2 regions of the Exiguobacterium sp. s40 genome follow, and region 1 is predicted to be linked to the other one. Evidence: predicted binding sites of a transcription regulator. Region 1 holds the regulator's gene; the other holds the start of a gene.
What was found. The regulator LexA, encoded in region 1, represses DNA repair genes until DNA is damaged. The targets are predictions, from matches to a motif close to CGAACATATGTTCG.
Positions count from the first base shown of each region.

Region 1 (3,861 bases):
TGACGGTACTCTGGATGTCCAGGCGTTTTCGAATCCATTTGGCGGAACGATTTGAGGTCGTCCATTGAGAGATCGTAACCAGATAAGTGAAGAAGCGAGTACAAGAGCATCGAACCGTGTCCCGCTGAAAGGACGAACCGATCACGGTTGAACCAGTTCGGGTTTTTCGGGTTGTGACGCATTTTGTCCGTCCAAAGTGTGAACGCCATCGGAGCCGCACCCATCGGCATACCCGGGTGACCTGAGTTCGCTTTTTGGACCGCATCGATTGAGAGTGTCCGAATCGAGTTAATCGCTAATAATTCTTTAGTAGTTGTTTCCACTAATTTCATCCTCTCTGTTGTTAACAAAGTTTCTACCCGTCATATTTTAGCACACTCATTCGTGTGTCACAACTAATTAATTAGTATAACACATTAAATGGAATCGTTTACTTCCTTTCGTTTGAAAACGCATCAATGAGTCCCCCTGATCAACGTTCGCGTATAACAAACATGCACATCCTATATGAAATAGGATGTGCATTCATGGTCATTCTGAGCGGTAACGTTCCTGCTCATCTTTTAATTTTTCTGGCGTTACGTCGTTTCCTTCCGGATCGACGACCTTCATTCCCATCATTTGTGATTTGAATGATTGGCGGAACGCTTGCAAATATTGTTGGCGCAGCGCTTGCTGCTCATCCATCTCTTGTGGTGACAGACCATCTGTCTTTGCTTTGTTGGCGAGGAAATTGATTCGCTCCAACTGTTCAGGTGCTAGCATCGGGCTCGCCCCCTCTCTACTGAATTTGTCCTTCTACTGTACAAAATCAGCGAGCAGGAATCAAGTTTCTGGTACCGACACGTGCTCCAAGTAGCGCCGGTTCACGGTCGCTTTCGATACCTCATAACCAAAACCGCGGAGGGTGGCGGCAATTTCAGCGAACGTGAGTCCACGTTCACGCAATTGGACGATTTCTTCAATCGGAACTTCGATTCGGCTCCGGCCTCCCTGGTCATGGTGCTGGATATTCCGATGCGGATTAAATCCGTTCGCGACCGCCCGACGCATTCCGCGTGAAATTTTAGCGTTATGGATCTTACGTTGATACTCTTCGACGACACTGACGATCTCGAGCACCATCTTCTCGGCGTCGGAGACGATATATTCATCGGACGACTGCATCGTCAACAAGCGCACGTTATGTTTCATGAGCGTATGCAAGATAGCGATTTTTGCATTTCCCCGTCCGAGACGACTGTCGTCGCTCACGAGCACGGCATCGAGATCGGACGTCGAGACGTGCTCCAATAGATCGAGCAGTCCCGCCCGATTGACCTCATACCCGCTCTCTTGTTCACTGATCACATCGACCACCTCAGCATCAAGACGTCTCGCCATCTGCTTCAACTCGTCCGCCTGACGACTGAGCGACGTCTCTTGGGTGGACTTGTTCGTCGATACGCGACAATAAATGACGACTCGCATCGCGTCACTTCCTTTCTTTCCATTCGCCCTCTACGATACACAGGATGAAGGGATGTTCGCAATCAGAAACGATTATTCGGCGGCGAACCACGTCGTCTTGTCGTCTTTTTCCTCATCCCGTTTAGTGAGAATGTGCGCTTCGAGCGTCTCCGCCTCTTTCAAGGCGACTTCTTCTTCAATACTGTGTTCGACTTTTTGTTCGGTCACGACGACCGCTTCGTTGTCACGAAGCTCTCCGACCGCGAAAAATACGAACATACCGAGTGCCAACATGCCGACTAAGATGATTCCATTGATTGTGTCTCTCATAATCATTGCCTCCTGGGAATAAGAATACACGTTCTCGAGAACGTCTGTTCGTTTATCTGTTCTCATCATAAAACAAGAACTTCTGTTCGGTCAAGCAGAAAAAAACGAACGAATGTTTGTGCGCTCATGTGTTCTTGTGTTAAACTAAACCCATAAAGAATAGGATGCGTTCGCAGGTTATTCGACATAATCGAGGTGAAATCCATTGAAAAAAATGTCAGCAAGACAACAACAGATTCTTGATTTTATAAAAGCCGAGGTCCGGGCGAAAGGGTATCCCCCTTCGGTCCGTGAAATTGGCGAGGCTGTCGGGCTCGCATCGAGCTCGACTGTACACGGTCACTTGGACCGTCTTGAAAAGCGTGGATTGATTCGACGTGATAAGACGAAGCCACGCGCCATCGAGATTTTGGATGAAGAGATGTCCGTCGTCGAAGACCACGATGCCGTCATGTACGTGCCGGTCATCGGGAAAGTCACAGCCGGTACGCCGATCACGGCCATCGAGAACGTGGAAGAACACTTCCCGCTCCCGGCTCACGTCGTCGGTTCCGACAACGTCTACATGCTCTCTGTCTCAGGGGACTCGATGATTAACGCGGGGATCTTGGATGGGGACCGCGTCCTCGTCCGTCAACAGAACACGGCCGACAATGGAGAGATTGTCGTCGCCATGACGGATGAAGGTGAAGCGACCGTGAAGCGGATTTATAAAGAAGCTTCGAAAGTTCGCCTCCAGCCGGAGAACGACGAGCTCGAAGCGATGTATTTCGATAACGTGTCGATTTTAGGGAAGGTCATCGGTGTATACCGCACGATTCACTAATGGCTAATGGCTAGTGGCAAGACACATACCCGTACGAATCTCGTGGCAATCGGTGCTCTTGCGATTGCCACGCCTTTTATTGACATCGATGTTCCGACCGTGTTCCTGCTTGGCGCCCTCATCGGGACGTTCTGGCTCTCCCCGGATCTCGATTTGAAGTCGGACGCCTATTATCGATGGGGACCGCTTCGGGGCTTTTGGCTCCCTTATGTGAAGATTATGCCCCATCGGTCGTTATTCTCGCATTTTCCGCTCTTGAGCGATCTGATCCGGGTCATCTATCTCGGTTTCCCGCTCACGCTTCTGCTCACGGTCACGCCGTATGAGGAAGCTGCCAAATCGTGGCTCGATCTGAACGGGGCAGCATGCTTCTTCGGACTCGTTTTCGCGACGACGCTACATACGACGCTCGACTATGCGTCCACGTTCTTCAAACGTGCGTTTTAACCAGATCGTTATGCTACACACCCAAAAAGGGCAACCCGTCTAAATAGACAGGGTTGCCCTTTTTTGAACCGTTTATTATATAGAAGTTCAACAACTTTTATGCAACATGACATGATTTTCAGCCACTTCTCGTCCATTTACTAACAAGACGACACGATGCTCCCCTGGATAATGCCGACGGGTCGTCAAATCTGACCAGTCGTGCACTCTGGTCGCTGCAAGTCGCGCGCCCCCAGCGACGGTTCTATTCGCTAGCAAGAATGCTTTACGACTCGCTTTCCCGTTGGCCTTTATAAACTCAATCGCGTATTCGATACGAACATAAGCAGCATCCCCTGGACGAATGGACACATCGTACTGAATCTCGCACGCCTCCCTTATGCGGATCACGTTCGGATGTATAGAAATCGATGAGTCGACGGTTAAATTTGTTTCCTGCGTATAACCGAATATCGTTAACGCGTCAGGATGGGCTGACTTGATCAGTGTCCGGCATCCGTGTCTAATGATCCAATCGGTATGAGGATGCTCGCCCTGCCATCGTCGCGAGACTGCGAGTACAGCTTCTGGGTGATCTTTCGAGATATCGTTGAGGTTGTTAGCGACACTTTTTCTCACATATAATGATGGATCTTCTTTTAACAACTCTAAAATCTCCAACACTGGAGCTGGGTCTTCTTTGAACATCAGTAACGATTCCGCCCACGGAAGGCGAGGACGACAACCCTCACTCGCCAAACGCCGAACATGTTCGTTCGGATGAATGGCCCAAGCTGTCATTTGGTGCATCACACACGTTGGTTCCCGCA
Region 1 covers NZ_JACSLC010000005.1:59,578-63,438, reverse strand. Annotated here, with positions in the region: gene tkt (transketolase) at 1-332, opposite strand, end outside; gene KNP02_RS06200 (DUF896 domain-containing protein) at 532-765, opposite strand; gene KNP02_RS06195 (YneB family resolvase-like protein) at 826-1,470, opposite strand; gene KNP02_RS06190 (hypothetical protein) at 1,543-1,779, opposite strand; gene lexA (transcriptional repressor LexA) at 1,985-2,605, shown strand; gene KNP02_RS06180 (metal-binding protein) at 2,612-3,052, shown strand; gene KNP02_RS06175 (DNA alkylation repair protein) at 3,140-3,861, opposite strand, start outside.

Region 2 (3,861 bases), on a different contig from region 1:
TGAGGCGGAGCGGCCCAATGATGGGTCATTTTCTATTTGTTTTTGAAGATTCTACTCAAAACGAGTAACTTTTTTTGAAAAAGACTAAACAGAATGAAGATGACTCCGATATAGAGTATGGAAACGCAAAAACGTTACCAACTAATACAAGGTGAGGGGCCGGCCTAAGCCTTGTATGCTCGGACAAATGGATTTGGAAGAGCGGAAAAAACTTAAACCTATGGAGGGAAATTACAATGATTATCAACCACAACCTTAACTCAATGAACGCACATCGTAACATGTCATTTAACACAACACAAACTGGTAAAGCGATGGAGAAGTTATCTTCAGGTCTTCGTATCAACCGTGCAGGTGACGATGCGGCTGGTCTTGCAATCTCTGAAAAAATGCGCGGACAAATTCGCGGTCTTGATATGGCTTCGAAAAACGCACAAGATGGTATTTCACTCATTCAAACTGCAGAGGGTGCTTTGAGTGAAACTCATGACATTCTTCAGCGTATGCGTGAACTCTCTACTCAGTCATCTAACGATACAAACACAGATGCGGATCGTACTGAAATTCAAAAAGAAGTCAACGAATTGGCTAAAGAAATTACTCGTATTTCTGAAAATACAGAATTCAACACTAAGAATCTTATGGGTGAAAATGGATTCTCTGGTAAGTTCCACATTGGTTCTAACCAAGGACAAGACATTTCATTAAATATCTCAGACATGGGTGCTGAAGCTTTAGGTGTAGTCAAGGTAACGCCAGGAGCTACTGCAACAGTTAGTGCCGGTGTTTCAGTTCAAGGACTAACTACAGAGGGCTATAACATTACAGTAACTGCTGCATCAACTGCAACGGGAAATACCGCCACTAACTTTGGTGTTGTAGTTGATGAAGATGCTGGAACTGTAACTATTACCTTGGAACAAGCAGCTGGTGGCGCGGGTACTGGAGCTGTGTCTACAACTCGACAAGACATTGCCGATGCGCTTAACGCAACTGGTAAATTCGCAGCAACTACTACAACTGGAGCTATTACAGCTACAGCTACTGAAGGAATTGATGTCTCGACACAAGAATCTGCTTCACGCGCAATCAGCGTGATTGATAACGCAATTACTAAAGTTTCTGCAGAACGTTCAAAACTTGGTGCAACTCAAAACCGTCTTGAGCACACGATTAACAACTTAAATGTAGGTGCTGAAAACCTTCAAGCTGCTGAATCACGTATCCGTGATGTAGACATGGCTAAAGAGATGATGAACTTCACGAAGAACAACATCCTTAACCAAGCTGCACAAGCTATGATGGCGCAATCGAATCAGCAGCCGCAAGCTGTACTTCAATTGCTCCGTTAATTGGCTCTATAACAAGTTTTATGACTCCCACGACTCCACAAGAGCCGTGGGAGTTTTTTAACTTACATACACAGCCTCGACCTCTCTTAATCGGTTTTTCTTGATGTCCTGCCACTTGTACACGACAGACCAATATGTTCTGCCTAACGCATCTGCAATTTCTTGATCCGTCTGTCCACGTAACTTTGAAGTGACGATATACTCGATGTCTTTCTCCGTATAATCATTTTTAGGCTTAGAGGTAATCACTATTTTATCAGGATTTTCGTCTTTCTCTTGTGACAAACGATAGTCCCAATTCAACTTCCAAGCCATCGAAGGGATTTCAGTGGCATATGATTTTGTGAACTCAAGGAAATTGAGAGCTTCTTGGGTCTTCTGTATTCGGAGGATATAGTTATGCCCGTCATTCCGTCGGCTTAAGACAAATTGGTGTCCAAACGTATCGTGAATAAATTGGCTTAAATAGTTTAACTCAGATGGATGGAAAGCTTGGAGGTATAAAGCGATGTGTGGGGTCAAAATGATTTGATTTTTATTGGAGCGACTCGACCTTGTTAAACAAAGACTGCCGTCATCAAGATAGAGCGCTAACAAAAAGACCGGATCGATGCACTCTCGTAGTAGATGAAGTGGGATGCTTTTTTTACCGGCAATGTACAATTGATTACGGAGCCAAGTGAACAACTCATCGTATTTAGAAGTGAGCGATGCACTTGTCCCATTATTATTCTTGATGATACTTGAGAAAATACGTGGTGCCTGTTTCAATTTCCATTCCCGGTACTCAAGTTGCTTGATAGAAAAGTGTTCACCATACCGTAAATTCGCATTCGGATATTTCTTCTTATGAATGCTAATATGACCGTCTCCTAGCAAAGTCCCTAATAATAAACTTTTCTCATAAGTCGTTAACTCTTCCCATCTCACCAAATATCCCTCCTTATAAGAATATACGTTCGTATATAATATACCCAGTTAGTTTCACAGTATTCTTTTGTATCTAGTTAAGATTAGACGAATTAGTGAACACGATAATATTGAAGATTACTAATCTGATGCCGATATACATAATGAAGAAATCATAATGAGGTGTGATAGCTTATGAATCCAATTATCTCTGAAGTCCGGCTTCACCTACCTTCTTCTGTCTTGCCGTATGAACAAACGAAAAACGTGTTCGTCGAAGCGAATCAAAAAGCCCTCGCCGACGAAGGCATCGTTATTCTCCCGACGCCTCAACACGTAACGAAGTTAGAGGCGGCCGTCGAGAAGGCGAACTTGGTACTCGAACAACAACGTACCGGTATAAAGTTTATGAAACATGAAAAATTGAACGACTATTATATTCAAATTGTGGACACGAACAACGAAGTGATCCGTGAAATACCAAGCAAGAAGTCACTCGATTTTTTCGCTGCGTTTATGGAGTTCAACCAACTCTTCGATGAACGTGTATAAAGGAGGTACATCATGACGACACCTATCCGATTTGGCGGACTCGCCAGTGGGATTGATACCGATACGATCATTAAACAATTGATGCAAGTGGAACGAGTACCGGTCGACAAACTTGAACAAAAGAAACAGACGACTGAATGGAAACGAGATGCCTACCGTGAAATCAACCGCTCCCTTATGAGCTTACGAAATAGTGCTGTCGACCTTATGTTTAGCCGGAATTTCTATGCGAAGACGTCGAGCTCATCTGACGAGTCGCGTATCTCAGTAGTGGCTGGACCATCGAGCGGGAACACGGCAATCAAAATTGAATCCGTTGAAAATTTGGCTACTTCTGCTTCAACCGTAGTTGAACCATTAACAAAAGCTGATCTACCAATCACGGCAACCACTAAAATTTCTGACCTCAAAGGTTTAGTTGCCGGGCAAAAACGCGTCCATCAAGACGTCGATGGTAAAGAAATGATATTGGCTAAAGGATTAGACTTTTCAACCGTCGTTTTAAAAGATAAAGATGGCAACACGTTAATCAATGATGATTTCACTTATGATGCCGTCACTGGAAAACTAACAGCAAATGAACTGACAAAATATCCAGAAGGAGTCATTCCGAAAGGTGTCGTTGCAGAATACACGAGCGGTACAGGGTATGAACTAGGGTTTAAGTCGTCTACGACAGGACCGCATCAAAAAATCGAACTGGGCGCGGATGCGACGGTTCAAGATTTAATCAGTCAATTGAATGGAAAAGATACAGGCCTATCGGCATTCTTTGAACCGTCAACTGGAAAAATTTCAATTTCGACAAAAGAGACAGGGCAAGCTGCCACAATCGATTTTTCCGCGGAAGCGAGGACTGCTCTCGGGCTAAGCGACGCTCCAATTGGTGTAGATGCTAAATTTAAAATCAACGGGATTGATGTGACTCGTTCCTCGAATACTGTCACGTTTGACAACATGACCATCACTTTGAAAGCTGAGTTTAAAGAAGCAAGTAACCCAACACCTGTCACGCTATCAGCCGCAACTGACACCCAAAAAGTATTTG
Region 2 covers NZ_JACSLC010000002.1:197,579-201,439, forward strand. Annotated here, with positions in the region: gene KNP02_RS02645 (flagellin N-terminal helical domain-containing protein) at 237-1,352, shown strand; gene KNP02_RS02650 (DNA endonuclease) at 1,410-2,282, opposite strand; gene KNP02_RS02655 (flagellar protein FlaG) at 2,457-2,813, shown strand; gene fliD (flagellar filament capping protein FliD) at 2,826-3,861, shown strand, end outside.
Region 2: a site for LexA is predicted at 2,301-2,314, ahead of KNP02_RS02650 (DNA endonuclease). Genes of this name have one in related genera too.